DNA from 4 places in the Paenibacillus sp. YIM B09110 genome. Region 2 is predicted to be linked to each of the others. Evidence: riboswitches for the same ligand, from Rfam matches in the RefSeq annotation. Region 2 holds a riboswitch; each other region holds the start of a gene.
The links. Region 2 has a riboswitch for cobalamin ahead of V8F51_RS19805 (S-layer homology domain-containing protein). Riboswitches for the same ligand answer to the same signal wherever they lie in the genome.

Region 1: linked by a shared signal. The riboswitch ahead of V8F51_RS14265 (S-layer homology domain-containing protein) and the one ahead of V8F51_RS19805 (S-layer homology domain-containing protein) in region 2 are both predicted to bind cobalamin.
Region 3: linked by a shared signal. The riboswitch ahead of V8F51_RS23540 (ABC transporter substrate-binding protein) and the one ahead of V8F51_RS19805 (S-layer homology domain-containing protein) in region 2 are both predicted to bind cobalamin.
Region 4: linked by a shared signal. The riboswitch ahead of V8F51_RS31270 (RCC1 domain-containing protein) and the one ahead of V8F51_RS19805 (S-layer homology domain-containing protein) in region 2 are both predicted to bind cobalamin.

What each region holds. Positions count from the first base shown of each region.
Region 1 covers NZ_JBANSP010000008.1:81,330-86,610, forward strand. The annotation lists gene V8F51_RS14255 (energy-coupling factor transporter transmembrane component T) at 1-804, opposite strand, end outside; gene V8F51_RS14260 (DUF4430 domain-containing protein) at 801-1,712, opposite strand; gene V8F51_RS14265 (S-layer homology domain-containing protein) at 1,746-3,374, opposite strand; cobalamin riboswitch at 3,535-3,735, opposite strand; gene V8F51_RS14270 (hypothetical protein) at 3,837-4,133, shown strand; gene tyrS (tyrosine--tRNA ligase) at 4,201-5,281, opposite strand, start outside.
Region 2 covers NZ_JBANSP010000014.1:50,216-55,496, forward strand. The annotation lists gene V8F51_RS19805 (S-layer homology domain-containing protein) at 1-2,068, opposite strand, end outside; cobalamin riboswitch at 2,220-2,404, opposite strand; gene V8F51_RS19810 (carbohydrate ABC transporter permease) at 2,673-3,560, opposite strand; gene V8F51_RS19815 (ABC transporter permease) at 3,575-4,465, opposite strand; gene V8F51_RS19820 (extracellular solute-binding protein) at 4,552-5,281, opposite strand, start outside.
Region 3 covers NZ_JBANSP010000020.1:8,780-14,060, reverse strand. The annotation lists gene V8F51_RS23555 (heavy metal translocating P-type ATPase) at 1-565, shown strand, start outside; gene V8F51_RS23550 (sulfite exporter TauE/SafE family protein) at 562-1,248, shown strand; gene V8F51_RS23545 (FixH family protein) at 1,255-1,713, opposite strand; cobalamin riboswitch at 1,899-2,141, shown strand; gene V8F51_RS23540 (ABC transporter substrate-binding protein) at 2,319-3,311, shown strand; gene V8F51_RS23535 (FecCD family ABC transporter permease) at 3,315-4,352, shown strand; gene V8F51_RS23530 (ABC transporter ATP-binding protein) at 4,355-5,137, shown strand; gene cobT (nicotinate-nucleotide--dimethylbenzimidazole phosphoribosyltransferase) at 5,181-5,281, shown strand, end outside.
Region 4 covers NZ_JBANSP010000051.1:6,821-10,475, reverse strand. The annotation lists partial or broken gene V8F51_RS31275 (SpoVR family protein) at 1-91, opposite strand, end outside; cobalamin riboswitch at 545-743, shown strand; gene V8F51_RS31270 (RCC1 domain-containing protein) at 961-3,054, shown strand; gene V8F51_RS31265 (hypothetical protein) at 3,109-3,655, shown strand, end outside.

The sequences.
Region 1 (5,281 bases), on a different contig from region 2:
ATCCGCTTTCATTTCAGCCGCTTTCATTGAGGGAAAATAACGCATCGTATTTTCTCCTATTGCCCACCCGTATAGTATGGCGGCTATGAGTACCAACATGCTGGCAAGCACCGTTTTGTCCCGCCGATCAAACCGATAAAGCGAGAAGCTCGTCCTCCCCGGCAACCCATAACCTCTGGCTTTCATCGAATCGGCCGTTTCAATCGCATTTTCGAGTGCCCAGGTCGTCATTATGGAAAGGATCGTCAGCCCGTTGCGAACTCTTGCAAGCAGGCTGCCCTGAGTCACGTCCCTGCCGATGCTCCGCTGCGCGTTCGATATGATCCTGATCTGATTCATGTAGCGCGGCACGAGTCGGAGCGCCATAGAAAAAGTGAGCGACAGCGCGGGCAAAATGCGCCCGAACAAATAAATAAATTTATCCGAAGTCATGACGGCATTATAACAAGAGAACCATACAATAACCGTTACGAACATACACGCGGAAGCGAGCCCGTACAAGATCGATTCCAGCGTAATCGGATTGCCGTTTTTCAAATAAAATAGAATCGTGACACCCGCGTGATTAAAAAGCGGATTCAATGCCGCCATCGCGAGCAGCAGCGGAAGCATATATAGAACGTTGAATTTAACGGCTTTATTGCGCTTCAGCATAATAGAGTAAGCGATAGCGCTAAATAGCGCTATCGCTTGCATAACGGGATGCATGAACAACATACTGAAAGCAATAACGACGGCAAAATATCCGAAGCTTATGAATGGATGGTAACCGGAGAAGCTGTCGCGGTTCGCTTCTCTATTCATTGTCCCGTTCCTCCCGTGGCCGTATCGCCGCCCACGTCGCGTCCAAGATCGCATGTATATACCCAGTCAACGACATCGCCGTCCTTCAGCGTATAGCGGCTGCTGCCGTAGTTCGGAAACCATCCATTCACCTTGTACATCCAACCGCTCAGCTCGCCGCAATCAAATTCGTACAAATTGTTGATACCTTCGATATAGTTGCTGTTATAGATCGGAGTCATCTCGAATTCCATATGAATTTTATTCGCCTTCATTTCCCGAAGCAGTACGTCGAATACCGATTCACCTTCGTAAAAAGTCACTTTGCGCGCCTTGTAGATGACCCCGTCCTTCGGTAGCACTTCTAGCTTATCCTTGTCGAGTTTATCCAAATTGTCTAGTATAGTAGCGGCGCTTACGGATAAGGTTACGGTTAGCTCCTTGCTCTTATCGACCGTTACGTCCTGCGGCTCCACTGGCTTTGGCTTGCCGGATGGAACAGGATCAGTTAAATATTTATCTTTTTCTTTATCCTTGCTCGGTTCCTTACTCGGCTGCGTCGTTGCCGGCGCCTTCGTCTCAGCTGGACGATTCGTAGCCGATGGCGCATCCTTATCTGGCTTTGGCTCCGGCGTTGCCGAAGGTGTGCCGGTATCGGTTGAAACAGGCGATGGTTCGCCCGCTTCAGCAATAACACTTTCCGTCTCCTGCGGAATTAAGCTCGGCTCGTTCGCACCGGCGATGTCCGGAGTCGTTGTCGGCTGCTCGCTCTCTTCGTAAAGCGGAACCTCGTCCTCTTCCACCACCTGCGAAGCGGCCTCACTGCCCTTGCCCGGCTGCGTGCTTTTGCCATAATCTCCGCCCCAGAAGAAAGCAACCGCCAGAACAGCGATTATCGCCAGCGCTGCAAGCCATTTTTTATTGTTCATATTGATACACCTGCCTCGCTTGCATCTGCTCTATTAAGCGACATCCGACATCTCATACAATCGGTTATGCCCGTTAACGAATCGATCATAAGCGACTAACGCATAGAAAGATTGATCCGTTGCCATCAAATCGACTTCGCCAGGCTTCGCGCCTCCGTTGTCAATACCGCCCGGCTTCACATGATAGAAGCCGCCGCCTTTAGCCGAGAAGCCAAGCAGCGCGTCAAGCGCCGACTTGCCGTTCTTCACGAAACGCGGGTCTTTAGCCGCGTCGATGCCAAGTCCCGATAGAGCCACGATGACCTGTGCAATACTCTCGGCATTCGAAGAGCCCCAGCTTTTATAGCCGCCGTCTGCCTGCTGCGCCTTGGACAGCCATGCCAAGCCTCGGTCGACAGCCGCTTTAACCTTCGCATCCGTCACATAATACGGCGTAAGGCTTTGGATCGCCATCCCGGTAATGTCCGGATCCGCAGCTGCGGCATCTTCTCCAAGCGCCCAGCCTCCGCCGGCTACTTCTCTCCCGAGAATGAAGTCGATCAACAATTCCTTCGTCGTCTGCACCTTGACTTCAGGGTCGACCGGAATGTTATACGCTTTGCTGTCCAGCGCGATCAGAGCGAAGATCGGTCCATTAATGCCTTGCTTAATAACCGTATTGAAATCAGCCAACGGCTTAAGCAGATCATAGCCGGCTACGTCGTCAACCCTCTTGCCGATCGCCGATAGGGCCAAGATGACCCTATCGTATTCGGTATATTTGACGCTATGAAGCTTGCCTTCCTTCTCCTTCAAGATCCGTTCCACATTTGCATAATACTTCTCATAATACGTGCTCTGTACAGTCACCCCCGAACGGGCCAACCCAAGCACCGTCCATTCGCCGCCGATGCTCGCGATAACCGGATCGGTTACCGTTGTCTGCAAGTAAGCTGCCGTTTCCTCCAACTGCTTGCTTATTCGACTGTTGCCAGAATCACCAGCACTTTGCTCCTTGTGACCGTAAGCACGCATAGCAACGACTGCCGCCATCTCGCGAGTTACAACCGCTTTCGGCTGGAAAAGGTTCGCGTAGCCTTGCATCCACTCCAGTCCTACGACTGTGAGCACATCGCCTTTTGCCCAGGCGGAGACGCTGCTTAGATCCTCTACTGCAACAGCAGGCTCAGCCTGCTCTACGCCGAATGCTCGAACGATGATTGCTGCCATCTGCTCGCGGTTGATGCTGTCGTTTGGCTTGAATTGCTCGCCGTAGCCGTTAATAATGCCAGCCTTATAAGCGGCGTTCACGTACGGGTAGAACCAGTTCGTACGGTCAACATCCTTGAAGCTAATCGCCTGCTCGATTGTCGTATCAAGTCCTAACATAACGGCAAGCATCTTCGTGAACTCGGCACGCGTTACCGCTTTTTTCGGATTGAACTTGCCGTTGCTGCCTTCAACGAAGAAGCGGTTGCTCGCTGCTCCGACTGCTTCGTACGCCCATGGCGAGATCGAAGCGCTGTCCGCATACAATTTGGAAATATCTGCAACCTCATCTTGTATCGTAATCGGAGTATTCTCGTCCTCTGCAGCGAATGCTATACTAGCTCCGTTCGTAAATACAACAGAGAATAGGATGCTTGCAACAAGCAGCCACGCTAAATACTTCTTCCTGGTCATCTTTTTATTACTTCCTTTCAAGTCCTTCTATTTCTACTAAACTTTTCTAACATGGATCAGTCCGCACAAAAAAACCTTCCGCCGCAATCGGCAAAAGGTTTAATAGAGCACACAGCAAAAAGCCCGCACTAAAAAACATCCTCCTATCGCTCGTAGAATGAATGGCATATCGAAACAGGCAGGTATTCTGGCTCAAGCGTCATCGCCCTTGCATCCTTCCCGGTTTCCCAGTGGCTTTTTGCAAGAACTCTTCTAATACAGCGGCGGGACCGCGCGAGATTTACACTCGCTTCCCTTTTAACCAATCGACAGCTCGACGAAATCGAGACTATTCATTGGCACCTGTTCTTACTATGAAATTATGTTGCTAATATTATATGATTGCCCGTCATTTGTCATGCTATAGTTTTTAAATGTGGTAAAATAGGACGAAGCCACACACTACGATGATGAGGTGCCCATATGTCCATTAGCTTCACTTCTTCAATTATTAGCCGTCTAAAAAGAGAAATTACCGATACGCAGAAACAGCTTGCGAACGATAAAACAAAACTTGCAAAAGTAAGCGCGAAAATAAAACAACTGCAAAAAGACAGTAAACTGAGCTCTTCGCCAAGCGACCTAAGCAGCAAAATGACCCAGCTTACAAAGCTGAAGGATGAAGCAGCGAAGCTTGAAGCTTCGCAAGCAGACTTAACGAAACAACTAACGGCGAAAAACGCCGAGCTTAGACAGCAGCTTGCTAAGTCGAAGCCGTAATAAGAAATAAAAGCTTCCTTAGCGCATGATAACATGCCTTCGGAAGCTCTATTTTTTAAAAAGCAATTTACGTTAATTTGACAAGGCTGTAGTTTTTCTTGCCTTTGCGGATAATGATGAATTTGCCGCCGATTGCATGCTCAGCGGAAATGCTGAACTCCAGGTCGGTAATCTTTTCACCGTTCATTGAGATTGCGCCATTCGATACGTCTTCCCGTGCCTGACGCTTCGACGGTTCGATACCAATCTCGACGAGCCACTCCACGATGTTTTTCGCTTCGCCTTCGCCGCTAGCCTCGAACGTCGGCATTTCTTTGAAGCCTTGCTCGATCTCGTCTGCCGTAAGCGAACGAATATCACCGCTGAACAGCGCCGCCGTTATACGCTTTGCTTGCTCCAGAAGGTCTTCGCCATGAACGAAACGAGTCATCTCTTCCGCAAGCGCCTTCTGTGCTTCACGCTTATGCGGTTCGGTCTCCACCTTTTCCGCCAGCGCTTCGATTTCCGCTTTGCTGAGGAACGTGAAGTACTTCAAGTATTTCACAACGTCGCGGTCATCGGTGTTCGCCCAGAACTGGTAGAACTCGTAAGGTGTCGTCTTGTTCGGATCAAGCCATATGGCTCCGCCGGCCGTCTTGCCGAACTTCGTGCCATCCGCCTTAAGCATAAGCGGAATCGTAAGACCGAACGCCTTCGCCTCAGAGCCTTCCTTCTTGCGGATCAGATCAAGACCGCTCGTAATATTGCCCCATTGGTCAGAGCCTCCGATTTGCAGCTGCACATCCTCGTGTTGGTACAGGTGCAAGTAATCGAGCGATTGAAGAATTTGGTACGAGAATTCCGTAAACGATATACCGCTATCCAACCTGCTTGCTACGACATCCTTCGCCAGCATCGTGTTGAGATTGAAGTTTTTGCCGTAGTCACGGAGGAAGTCAATGATATTGAGTTTATGCGTCCAATCGTAGTTGTTCACCATGCGAATCTCGTTGTCGCCGTCCGTGATGAACAGCTTACGCAGTTGAGCACTTAGCGCATTCACGTTGTCCTGTACCTGCTCAAGCGTCTGCAGCGAGCGTTCAGTAGAACGTCCGCTCGGGTCGCCAATCGTACCTGTCGCTCCCCCGATCAGAATAACCGGACGATGA
Region 2 (5,281 bases):
TGATTGTTGAATAGCTGCCCGGCTCGCCTTCTTCGATATCTATGACGTCGCTGCCAGAAATGATTTCATAATGGAAGTCCGGTTCAAAGAAGTAGTTGCTGATTCCTTCAATTAAGGCCTGCCAGCTCCGCAAGGTTAATAGCTTGAACTCGTCTCCCGGCGCCGATAGCTTTAAGTGATTTTGTTCATTAATATTGAGATAAATATTCCCTTCGAAATAGGTGCCCCGGTTCAATATCGAATTCGGCGACAAAACATTTAATTGTTGTTCCGTAATTGCCATGGCTGCATTCGCGGCGGTCGCTTTAAACGTTCCCGTATTCGTCAGCTTGCCTTCCTGGCTGACCCGGTAATTATACTCCTGGTTGTCCATCAGCTTGTAGCTTGACACACGATTGCCGTCCTGATATATCGTTTCCAAAGGCTCGACCTGTTCAAACGATACAAAATGCTTGATTTTTCGGCCCACAAAAGGCGTAGCTTCCTCCGGTACCGTAAGAGTAATGATTCGCGCTAGAGGAATCGCTCCGGTAACCGATTGTGCTGAAGTGGATATCGTAACCGTGACGTTGTTACTAAGCGCCATGTAACCTGCAGTCACTCGGGCTTCGCTTGGCTCAAAAGAATAAAAATACGTATTTCCCGTAATAACAAGTACGGGATATTGGCCTGCAGCCGTCTTCGTCCCCAAATGTAGAGAGGTGTCGCTTGGACTGTCCTGACCGATCTTTACCGTATAATCGACATCGACATTCCATCCCGCATTATTGGCTTTAAGGTTTAATTGACGGAATTGAAAGGCCTGTTCCGCCTGCGTCGTTACCGTCAACTTGCCTCCGCCAATGCTGTTTCCGCTAGCGTCAATCCCTTTGTAGCGATAGTCGCCTGCAGGCAAGGAAGCAGTATATACTTTATAAGTGCCCTCTACGCCCTCGCCGATATCCACAAGCTGATCTTTGGAATTATAAATCTCTAACTTCGTTGTTTTTGGCGCTGCTGTAAACGTAACATTAAATGCAGGCTGCGAGACTTCTTCCCATAAGCCTTGTTTTTTGGCTTCATTGAAGGCCGTTTGAGCTTGATCAAGCGCCAATACCTTTGCATCCACTTCTTCTTGCGACGCATTGGAATCAACGACTAGCTGTTGAGCCGATACAATGACTTCGACCAATGAGTCGAGCTCAGCTTGAACAACCCAATATTCCGATGTGCTTACATCGGATCCGTCTAAACTTACCTTAACGGATGCTTTGTTCAACTCTGCCGCTTCAATGGAAGCTGTCAATTCAGCCGTATTCAGTTCTTCGCTCTCGCCTAACGCTTCTACCAATTGATTCAGTGCATCGTCTACAACGGATTGGCTGCTTTCCATATCCGTGAGCGCGTCATAAGCGTTATCATACGCTAATTGAACTGCATCATCTTCAAGAATTTCTGTTTTTTCCGTGCTGCTGTTAATCTCCGCTACTTTTTCGGTTAATGCATCCTTGTCGGCAGTATCAATAAGATTACCGCCGGCTCCCAGGTCCGCTCCCAATCCGTAGACGGTAAATTGCCAACGAACGACATCGCCGTTTTCAACAAGGGTTTCAGAAGACCCGACATTCGGGAAGGCATCATTGACCGCATACATCCATCCCGATTGGTTGAAGTAATCAAATTCGCCTAACCAATCCGTATTCGCCCGTTCGCCGATATTCGCCGCTCCACCAATGGCTTGCACGATATAAGAAGGAATATCGATTTCTCCGGCGCCCGGATCGTATACGCTGGACAAATAGAATTTGTCCTCTACGCTGCCGCCATGATCGTAGCCTCCTTCTCCCAATAGCTCTGAAATAACGGCTGCCGCATTGTCCCCTTCTTGAAAAGGAACACGTACCGGCTCAACGATATAGCCTTGTCCCAATGTGAATTTCTCGACAGCTACCGTCACATATCCATCGATACCCTCGGTATTTGAACTTTCTCCCGCCGCCATCGCAGTTACGGGGCCGAATAACGAAAACACCATCAGTAAGGTTAAGCATAAGGCCATGCATTTCTTTCCTGCTTTTTGAAGCAACATAATCCATCTCCTACAACTTGATTTATTTTTGTGAAACAAAAAAACACCTCTCACTAGTCATTGTGAAAGGTGTTTGACAAACGGACATAAGGGCATACCAATGCCCGAATAAATGCACAGTTAAACATCTCTCCTTTCATCCTCGTGAAATCGTAGAATAAAGTAAATGGCATGTATCCTGGCTTTGCTTCATCGCATGGCTAGCTCCTTCCCGTATACAAATACAGTGGAAACACGTTAGCATGCTCAGCGTTACAGTGGCGGGACCGCGTCAGATTTGCACTGATCTTCCATTTTAAGCTGTGTAAACACAGCACCAATTTACCTAAGTATATGAAGTTGTAGGTGAATACTGCGTGCGTACTGACTATTCCTCCTTGTAATTGCCATCAACTTGCTAGATTCTACGAAGATTGTGCTCATTGAAGAATAACCCATTTAGGAAAGGAGTGCAATCGTTAGTTAGTTAGCCACAATAACACGATAGTAGGAGCGTTCATTTGCAAGCAACCGCTTCTTTCTCTCTTAAATTGAGAAAGAAGGGAATGAGCACAGGACTACACTGGCTCATTCCCTTGCTTTTTTCACATTGACGGCGCACGCTTTACTCCTTCACTGCGCCTAGCATAATACCGGATACGAAGTATTTTTGCAGGAATGGATATACGATCAGCATCGGCACCATAGCGATAAACACCTTCGCCGAATTCAGCGTCCGGTTAGACAGCTCCGACAGCTTCTTGTATTGTTCTGGGGTTAGATTCGTGCCAACCGGAATGTTGACGACAAGCTGCTGGATATAGGTTTGGAGCGGATATTTAGCGGAAGTGTTCATGAGCACCAATCCGTTAAAGAACTCGTTCCAGTGATATACGCTAAGGAACAACGCAACTGCGGCAAGTACGGGAATAGCGCATGGGATATACACCCGGAACAGGACTGACCAAGGACCGGCTCCGTCGACTACGGCCGCCTCATGCAGCTCCTTCGGCAGATTGCGGAAGAAGTTCATGATCAGAATGACGTCGAATACGGGCACTCCACCGCCAAGCACCAACGCCCAGATCGTATCGATCAAATGATAGTTTTGAATCGTGAGATACCAAGGAATCAATCCCCCGTTAAACAGCATGCAGAACACAAGCACCCACATGAACGTATTGCGCATTTTGAAATCCTTCTTGGGCCTTGCCAGAGGATAAGCCATTAATACCGTCATCAGCAAGGCGAATCCCGTACCGAGCACGGTGCGCTGAATGGAAATCCAGAACGCGTTAAAGAATAGGCTGTCGCTTATAATCTCCTTGTACGACGCCAAGGAAAAGCCGATAGGAAAAATCGTAACCAAACCCGCATTGGCGGCCGCTTTCTCGGAGATCGATACACAAAAGGTGTACCAAAGCGGGTATATGCAGCTGACGAGCAGAAGACCGAGGACGACGATATTGGCAATCTCAAACGTCCGTGAGCCTACCGTTATATTTCTGACCAATGCAGTGTCCTCCTTCAGAATACCGTATAATCGGCATAACGATACGCTAGACGATAGGATATAAAAATTAGCACAAAGCTAATGACCGACTTGAACAATCCGGCAGCCGTTGCGAGCGAGTATTGCAGATTTTGCAAGCCCAGCCGGTAAACCCATGTATCCAAAATATCACCGGTTGAATACACAAGCGGGTTATAAAGGTTGTACACTTGGTCGAATCCGGCGTTCAGCACGTTGCCCAAGCTTAAGACGCCCAGCAACACAACCGTGGTCGACAGCGCAGGCAGCGTAACGTGCCGGATCAACTGCCAGCGATTGGCCCCGTCAATGGCGGCCGCCTCGTACAGATTCAGGTTAATGCCCGTTAGCGCCGCAAGATAAATAATGGCGTTAAAGCCGAACTCCTTCCACACATCGGTGCCGATGACGAGCTGCCGGAATATACCCGCATCCGCCATAAATAGCTTAGGATCGAAGCCGAACATTCCAATAACCGTATTGACGACGCCGTAATAGCCGAAGATCCCGATGACAATCGTTGACATAATAACCCACGACAGAAAGTGCGGCAGGTAAACGACGGTCTGAACCAGCTTTTTGTAGCGCAAGCTGCGAAGCTCGTTCAGCAAAATGGCAAAGACGAGCGGAACAAGCAAATTGAGCGCGATTTTGCCGACTGCGATAATAAAGGTATTGATGATGACCGTCTTGCTATCATTTAGCTGAAACATATACTTGAAGTTTTCGAGTCCGACCCACTCGGATTTGAACATCCCCGCTCCCGGGTTAAAGTTCTGAAAAGCCATCACAATTCCTGTCATAGGCACAATACTGAACATCACTAGCCAGACCATGCCCGGCAGCAGCATCAAATAATAGTGTTTCTGATGGCCTAATTTCCTCACTAGCGCTAACCTCCCGTCTCCCTATCCGTATAGCAAATTGCGGAAAGCACTTGAACTGCCAGTGCCTTCCGCAAGCTTCCGCCCGGTTACTTCTTCAAGAGCTCTGCGACTTCCGCCGTGATCTCGTCTCCGCCTTGGGACTTCCAGTCCTTCACGAATTTGTCGAAGGAATCGATGGACGCTTGGCCAAGGATGATTTTCATTACGGTTTCGTCCTCCATCTTTTTCAGGTTGGCCCATTTCGTTTCCATCGTCGGCGTCTGGTTGTAGGTGACGCTAAATACCTTCTTGTCGATAGGAATCGTCGTGAACGGACGATCGCCGATCATGATGGAGTACAAACGTTGGAAATCGCCGAAGTTAGCCGTGCTGAAGTTGCTCACATTCAGATCGTCGTACGGAGGCTTAATGACGTCTCTCACCTTTTTCGCATCCGCATACATTAATTTGTACAGGCTGTTCGGCTTATTGTAATCCTCTGGATCCGTCTCGCCTTTCAGCACTTTCAGAAGCTCGACATATTCGTATTCCGTTTCATTAGCTGCAGCCATAACGTTGCGAAGCGGATACCAGCCCACGGCAACGGATAAATCAAAGGTCGCTTCATCGCGCACAAGAGCGTTATTCATGATCATGATCGCTTTGACGACATCCGGCTTGGCGTTTTTGCTAATAATGGTGTAGGTGCTGCCCGTCGTCTTCATATGCGCATTCCACTTGTTATCATCGGAATAGACCGGATAGGCCTGCCAGTTCGCCGTCGGATCGTTCTTGAAGGAGTCCCCGTTGCCATAGCCGCCATTCCACCATGGACCA
Region 3 (5,281 bases), on a different contig from region 2:
TGCCCTTATTGATTCGGTGAAATCCGATGCCAGATCGGTCGTAAGGGACTTACGATCGCTTGGCGTATCGATTCTGCTCGCGACGGGAGATCGGGAAGCGCCTGCCCGGGCTGCGGCAAAGGCAGCAGGGATCACGGAGGTGCACGCGTCCATGCTGCCCGAAGCTAAGCAGTCGCTTGTCGAGCGGCTGAAAGATCGGGGCAAGCGAGTTGCTATGGCCGGAGACGGCTGGAATGACGCACCGGCGCTCGCATCCTCCGATGTCGGCATCGCGATGGGCAACGGCACGGATGCGGCGCTCGCAGCCGGACATCTGTCGCTGCTTAATTCAAGATTGCTTGCCATTCCAGGAGCCATTCGAATCAGCAGATTAACGCTTCGCAACGTGCGGCAAAATCTCGCTTTCGCCTTCCTCTATAACGGCATTATCATTCCGTTCGCGGCGCTCGGCATGCTTAAGCCATGGATGGCCGGAACGGCGATGGCGCTGAGCTCCGTATCGGTCGTCGGCAACGCGCTTCGGCTAGGCGGCCAAATTAAGCGCGAGGAACGAAGACGTCGATGACGCTCACGTGGAATCTGATCGGCTTAATCGTGCTGACAGGCTTGTTCAGCGCACCGCATTGCATCGGCATGTGCGGAGGCATCGTGTCGACCGTATCGCTTCAATCGACAGTGTCAGCCAGACGTTCGATGCTGCTGTATAACGCAGGTCGCATTACGTCTTATACGGTGCTTGGCGCTGTTATGGGCGCAGTTGGCTCATTCGTCGATCTCGCCGGCAAGCTTGCGGGCATTCAAGGCATTGCTTCAATCGTAGGCGGCTGCTTCGTCTTGTTGTGGCTATGGCGCAGATTCCAACTGCCGCTTATGGGCAAGCTGTCTGCTATGCTGCATAAGCGGTTGGTCGGCAGAACAGGGCAGTCACCTGCCAGCGAAACTACGCATTTGCTTGCGACGGGCATTGCTTTCGGCTTCCTGCCTTGCGGCTTGACCTATGCGATGCAGATGAACGCTGCGGCCAGCGGCTCGCCATTGGAAGGCGCGGCCATTATGGCTATCTTCGGACTTTCTACGTTCCCGGCCTTAGCCGCTGCGGCTTCTATCGCTGCTTTTGCCGGCAGACGCTGGCGAAGATTCATGCGCAAGGCAGGCGTAATAACGGCAATTGCTGTAGGGCTATTGTCCATTATGCGGGGCTTGGCCGTGAACGGCGTCATTCCGAGCATTTCGCCGTGGTTATGGTAACGATTATCAGTGGACGGCAGAGAGCCGCCTTGCAAGGAGATAGCTGCCATCCGCCGTATCCAGCGTCAACGTCGCTTTCCACGTTCCAGCCATCAACGGCATGCCTTCGCCCTCGTAGACGCCGGGAGCGGTCTCGGTTAACTTGAAGCTGTAATTGCCGCAGTTCATTCCGATCATATCTAACACGATGGATAACTTAGCGTTCCGTAATGGCGCTCCCTCGGAATTTCTAAGACTGAGGCGAAAATCATTCAGATCGAGCACTTTGGCCGGATAGCGGCCGATCTCCCACGTCAATGAGCCTTCTTCGAAGGAATGCTCCGTGACGGCAGGAGGGGCAGCTTCCGTCGTTTGCAGCCACGCGAACGCAGCGGTGATGATGACGGCAGCGGCAAGCACGGATAGCGTCCACTTAAGAAGCGGCGATCGTGCTCGGGTCGTTAGTATCGATTCCTCAGAGTTCATATTAAGCGCACCTTTCTGTATCTTTTTTTGTAAGCACCAAACCAATTAAACAGCGTCTTTAGTTACCTATGCTCCGCAAGGGGATGAAAGAACGCAGGCGCATTCAACAATAGTCTGACTTTGGCTATAGGGATAGACAAAAGAATAGAAGATGTGTATAGTTACATCTGACAATTTCATAGAAAATAACTAGGTGTCGAGACGGTCTATATGTGCAGCGCGAATGCTGCTCGAACAACCGCTCCGACTTAATAGGGAAGCCGGTGAGAATCCGGCGCGGACCCGCCACTGTAAGGAATGGCCGGAGAGCGACTGCTCTCGTTGCATGGCCGATGCCGCGGCATACTGTCACTGAGCTTAGACGCTCGGGAAGACGCCGATTGGCATATATTCCAAGTCAGGAGACCTGCCTGCTTATTAACGCTGAATCCTACGAGGAACTAGGAGGTGTTGCACACGAGTAGTAGCTACTTGCCGCTTTGGAAACGGTATTCGCGCAGCATTTCTGACAAGACGTCGGAAATGCTTTTTTTGATTAGAAAAACAGCTGTAACGAGTTAGGACGATTTGCTAGATAAATAGAACGTATAGGAGTGTGTTAATTAATGAATAAGATGAACAAAGCTTGGATTGGGCTGCTGCTGGCGATGATGCTCGTCATCATGACTGCTTGCGGAGCGAACACTAATAATGAGGGGCAAGCATCGAATCAGCCATCGAATGCTGCAACGGAAGCACCGACGAACGCGCCTGACAACGAACAGGAAAGCGCAGCAACTACGGAATATCCGCTTACGGTGAAGGACGATACGGGAACGGAAATTACATTCGCGCAAGCACCGACGAAGATCGTTTCGCTGGCGCCAAGCGAGACGGAAACGATTTATGCGATCGGATCCGGTGAGCAGGTCGTTGGCGTGGACAGTTACAGCAACTATCCGGAAGCGGCAGTAGCTAAGCAGCTGGTAGGCGATATGACGACGAATATAGAGGTAGTTACGGGTCTCAATCCGGATCTGGTCGTTGCTTCATCCTCGATGAACGCGGATGCGATTAAGCAGCTTCGCGAGCTTAATATCCCTGTATATGCAACGGATCCGCTAACTTATGATGCAGTAGTTGCCAAAATCGATACTTTAGGTAAAATTATGAATAGACAAGCGGAAGCTGCCGCAGTTGCTGACCATATGATTCAAGTGAAGCAGCAAGTAACGGACGCAGTGAAAGACGCGGAGAAGAAAAATGTGTATTTGGAATTCTCGCCAGGCTGGACGGTGGGCTCTGGCACTTTCCTCGATGAGCTTCTGACGCTAGCTGGCGGAACGAATGTGGCAGCCGGAAGTCAAGGGTGGTTCGAGGTGAACGCGGAAGAGGTCGTTGCCAAAAATCCGCAACTGATTGTGTATCCAGCGTGGAAGGAGGAGCCGAATCCGATTGTAGCCGGCATTGAGAGCCGTCCTGGTTGGGAAGTTATCGATGCAGTAAAGAACAAGCAAATGTTCGCCGTGACGGAAGACCCGCTCGTACGTGTAGGTCCGCGTCTCGCCGATGGCTTGCTTGAGCTTGCGAAGGTTATTCACCCGGATCTCGTCAAATAAGCGATGAAACATAAAGGTATCATTTATGGAGGAGCAGCTTTGCTCCTTCTTGCCGTTTCTATGATCATAAGTCTTTCTATTGGTACGTCGGGTCTCACGGTGAGCAAGGTATGGGGCATTCTTATTCATGAGCTTCCGTGGGTGAAGGGCGGCGAAGATCTCTACACCAAAGGCGAGGTAGCCATTGTTACGCAGGTAAGGCTGTCCCGCGTTCTGCTTGCCGTCCTCGTAGGCGCTTGCCTGGCGCTTGCCGGCACAGGTTTCCAAGGCGTGCTGCGCAATCCGCTTGCCGATCCGTATACGTTAGGCGTCGCCTCGGGAAGCTCGGTAGGCGCTGCCTTTATTATTTTATTCGGACTCCAGATGGCGCTAGGCATGTGGACGATTCCTCTCGTGGCCTTCCTGACGGGAAGCATCACGTTGTTTGGCGTATTCTGGCTATCGCGAAGCAAAGGGGCGATGCATATTGAAACGCTTATTTTATCCGGTGTCATCATTCAAGCCTTTTTGGGCGCTTTCGTATCGTTTATGGTGTCGCTGTCTGAAGGGGTCGTCAATCAAATTCTGTTCTGGCTAATGGGTTCGCTTGCGATGCGCAACTGGGACAATGTATATATGCTCATTCCGTTTCTTGTCATCGGATTCCCCATTCTGATTCTTTATAGCCAATCGCTTAATTTATTCGTTCTAGGCGAACGCCACGCAGCCCATGCCGGCGTTCGCGTGGAGCGAACGAAGCTGATCGTGCTGATCGCATCTACGCTGCTTACGGCAGCTGCCGTATCCGTATCAGGCGTTATCGGCTTCGTCGGGCTCGTAGTACCCCACTTGATCCGCTTGCTCGTGGGGCCGGATTATAGGCTGATTACGCCGCTTGCGGCCATTGGAGGCGGCATATTCGTCTTGTGGGCGGATACGCTCGCGCGGAATGCGCTTAGCCCTCGGGAAATTCCGCTAGGCGTCGTGACGGCGCTGATAGGCGCGCCGTTCTTTGCCTATCTGCTCCATCGGCGCAAGATGAATGGAGGCGGTCAGCTATAGCTATCTTGGAGGCAAAAGGAATTGTACAGACGATTCAAGGCCGAACGGTGCTACATGAGCTCGACTGCTCATTCACGGAAGGCAAGATCTATGGCATTATAGGGCCTAACGGGGTTGGCAAGTCAACGCTGCTTCATCTGCTGTCCGGCGTTGATAAGGCAGCGAAAGGCGAAGTGCTGCTGGCAGGCGAGCCAATCGTATCGTTGCCGCGCAAAACATTGGCGCGTAAGATGGCCGTATTGCAGCAGGGCGGATTGCCCCCGGTCGGGTTTACGGTACGCGAGGTCGTTGGCATGGGGCGTTATCCGTATCAGAGTTGGCTTGGCAATGAAGAGAGTGATCCGGCGGAGATCATCGATGAGGCGCTCAAGGCTATGGGTCTGACTGAACTGCAGGAACGCAGGATGGACCAACTAAGCGGCGGAGAACGGCAACGTGTTGCGCTTGCGAAGCTGATGGTGCAAGAACCGTCGATCATATTGCTTGATGAGCCGACAACTTATTTGGATATCGGGTATCAAGTGCAATTGCTGGATACCGTAAGGTCTTGGCAGCGGGAGCGGGGTTTAACCGTCATTGCCGTATTGCATGATCTTAACTTGGCTTCGTTATATTGCGATGAGCTAGTCGTCCTGCATGAAGGTAAGATTGCTGCCCTCGGAACGCCTAAGGAAGTGCTGACAACGTTGTTAATTGAAAAGGTATATGAAACAACAACAGCTATCGTGCCGCATCCGGTAACGGGCATGCCGCAAATTATGCTGCAGCCTAGTGCAACGTTGTAACGATATGTATTCGGATTTCGGAAATTAAGAGGGGAGCAAGAACATGAATAACAAATGGCAGGATACGCTGGAATCAGCGGTCTCCCGCATACGGGACTTCGATCATAAAGCTGCAGAGCAGGCACAGCAACATTCGGACAGCTT
Region 4 (3,655 bases), on a different contig from region 2:
TCTTAGTTTCGATTTGTGGCCAAAAATACAGCATCTCATCGCGAAGCATTGTCATGATGTCGCGCTGCCAGTCTTCCAGGATTGGAGAGTATTAATGAGCGTCGGATTGCTGGCGTTGTGCTTGAAGAAGCCGTATTGCGCGAGAACGTGGTCGATGATCGGCTTATTGATACAGCACTATCGGTAGGAGAAGCTCACTGCCTTCATTGCCAATGGCATTTTTTGAAACTCGTCAATAACCGTAGCGAGCAGCCTGTGGGGCTATATACAGTGGTAACGAAACGGCCATAGGCTTCTTCAATTTCATTGTTTACCATGCCCTGAGGTAATCTGTAAAAACAATGGCTGTTTGTTATGCCGTTGGAAGACTCCGGTCGTTCGAATCAATATTGAAACAGCAACCATTGGATGATATAGCGGGCAGGATCAGCTTAATTTTCCATAATATATCCCATCTGGCAACCCTGCAATTGGGTTATCACGCATTTAAGTATTGTAATTGTATCTATAAACATGGTAAGTTTGTATAGATTTAAATAAAAACTTAATAAATCTCATTAATGGTGTTATTGCATAATTAAATGCCTTAACTTAAAAGGGAAATTCGGTATTATTCCGATGCGGTCCCGCCACTGTAAAGCGGAGTAACTTATTATTAGTCCACTGTATTATGTAATTCATACGGGAAGGAAATAGGTTGCGATGATGCGAGCCAGGAGACCTGCCATGAATGATTTTATTTTTCCCCACGAGGATGGGAGGAAGGTGCGTATTTCTTATGTCCATTGAAATATTCATGTTATAAGCCATCTTTCATTAATTGAAAGATGGCTTTTTTATGGCGAAAAGACCTATTATGCTAGCAGGTAAATGAGTTTGAGGATAAGGAAGAGTATTTGACTTGTGCGTGTTCCATAGTGGTTCCTATTGAAGATTTATAACAATTGGGAGGAAGAATAAATGAATAAAAGGTTAATGTACTTATTGTCATTAGTTGTCATATTGACAATAAGTACTGTTGCTTACGCGAATCCGTTTCAGACATATAATTTAAGTGAAAAATTGAATGCACTTTCAAAAGACGAAACGGTATTGGCAAGCACTTATGAAATTACAAGTGAAAATTATTTAAAAGTCAAAGGGATGATACCTCAGAACGACAATTTAAGTGTAAGATCCAAAAGCTTTATTGTTATTATATTCGATAAAGAAATAGTACTGAAAGACTCTGAGCAAATATCATTGACAAGCAACGGATCGGTAATTGAAAGTTTGAAAGAAGTAGAAGGAAATAAATTGTTAATTCATCCGACAAGTAGTTTGAGTTTGTCGACAACTTATAAAGTATCAGTAGACAGTGAAAGTATTAGCTCAAGTAATAATGAGTATCTAGAACAAGATTTTGAAAAATCCTTTACAACAGCCTCACGCAGTGATCGGAATTTACAAGTTGTAAAGATACATCCTGAATCGCCTGGTGTTATGTTAAATGATTCTGCGCCAATTCAATTGTTTTTCAACAAAGTTATTGTTCCTGGAGAAAGTTTTAGTAACATACAAGGGTCAATAAATGGTGAAGCAGTTGAGGTTGAGGCAAGAGCACACGGCATGGTTATGGATTTAAGTGTTAATTTAAATGAAATAAGTGAAGGTTATTTAAATATTCAAATTCCAGAAAGTTCTCTCCAAGATCAATTAGGAGAGGAGTATAACGAACAGATTGAGCTTCAGTATACTCTATCATCAAATTTATTAAGTGCACGAAGCAGTACAAATTCAATTTCTTCTTTAAATGAAGTAGATCGTAGTTATTATCATAAGAGAATTTCTTCTGGATCTGAACATACATTAATTATTAATGATGATAATCAAGTGTTTTCATGGTTACACAAAGATTTTAACCAGATAGGGTTTGACAATCCATTGTATGATGGACAGTCAGCAATGGTAACGTCATTGGAAGATAAGGATATAGTTTCAGTTAGTGCTGGGGATAGCCATTCACTGGCTCTGGCATCAGATGGGACTGTTTGGGCATGGGGAGACAACACCTATGGTCAGTTAGGTGATGGCACATATACTTTTAGTAGTACTCCAGTACAAGTGGTTGGAATTGATGGATCAGGATTTTTAAATGATATTGTCGCAATAAGTGCGGGTTGGAACCACAATTTAGCCGTTTCTTCAGAAGGCAATGTTTTTGCATGGGGAACAAATGAGTATGGTCAACTTGGTGATGGAGGAAATAGTTGGGATAGTCCATTGCCTATACATGTTTTAGCAGCTGAGGATGAAGGGCAATCCTACTTAGAAGATATTATTTATGCTGATGCTGGTGCATATCATTCTGTTGCATTGAAAGCTGATGGAACCGCTTATGTTTGGGGGGATCAGTGGCGGATGTTTGAGTTCCAAATTGATTTGCAGACATATGTACCTACGCGGATAGAAGCAGACATATACAACAATCCGATAAATAATGTTAAAGATATTCAGGCTAGTCCCTATGGCACAATACTTCTTACAGAAGATGGGAAAATGTTGGCCAAAGGAGCAGAATTGTCAGGCGAATTTGGGCAAGGGCGAGATACTGGAGGGTATAATCCATGGTTTGACTATATATATTTCAATGCTGACACAGTGTTAGAAGATATCGAATCGTTTGATATTACATCAGGCAGATACGAATCCAATACTGAACAGGGAATTTATATATCTGCAATTGATACAGTTGGCTCTCTCTATAGCTGGGGAGGGTGGCTAGGCTACCCACGAATAGTTACTGAGGGCAGTTTTATTTCAATTGGAAACTCTCTACTTGGAGGGATGAGTTTTAAAGAAGATGGAACACTCTTAGTTTGGAATTATAATCGAATCCTTGACACTTTCGATTATCCAGAAAAACACATTCTTAAAGAGTATGTATATGACAAAACTAAAGAGAATAGATTGACATCTGTAACTATTACTATTGATCAATCAAAGTACCGTCAAGATTTCATTTACGACGGCAATGGGAATTTGATTTCTAAGAATACAATTCAGATTGAATAGAGCGCATGAATTGTAATTTTAAACAATACTAAATAATAGTTAGGAGTAATATAAATGAAAATTAATAATAAGTTAATAGTCTTGTCATTATGCACTGGCATTGTTTTTTCTAGCTTCGGTGGAATCACTTTTGGATCAGATAATAAAGGCTCGAATCAAGAATTGGTACAGCCTGGACTGCAATTAACCCCACCGACTGATTCATTTCAAGCAGAGTATGAAGAGGTTATTATTGATGGAACGGAACAAGAAGCTGCTCTTTATACAGGTACAACTAGTAGATTAGGCGGAGAATATACTATCGATCCACACACAGTAGATGGAGAGGAATTAGAAAAACTACTAAATGAAGGATATGAGCTGAAAGAGATATTTAATGCGGATGAAATCGCTAATCAAGTTGGGTTAGCTCCAGTAGACATTCTAACTGCGAATGTTGATGGTTTAAGTGTAGGAGAATTACGGGAAGAAGTATTGAAGCAAAGAGAAAATAGTTTGAAAATGAAACTAAAGGCAGAATTCTCATCTGATTTCAGCGAACTACAGTCACTTGATCTAACAGAGGATGAGGTTTATGTATTGCTGCTTGGTAAGAAGGAAA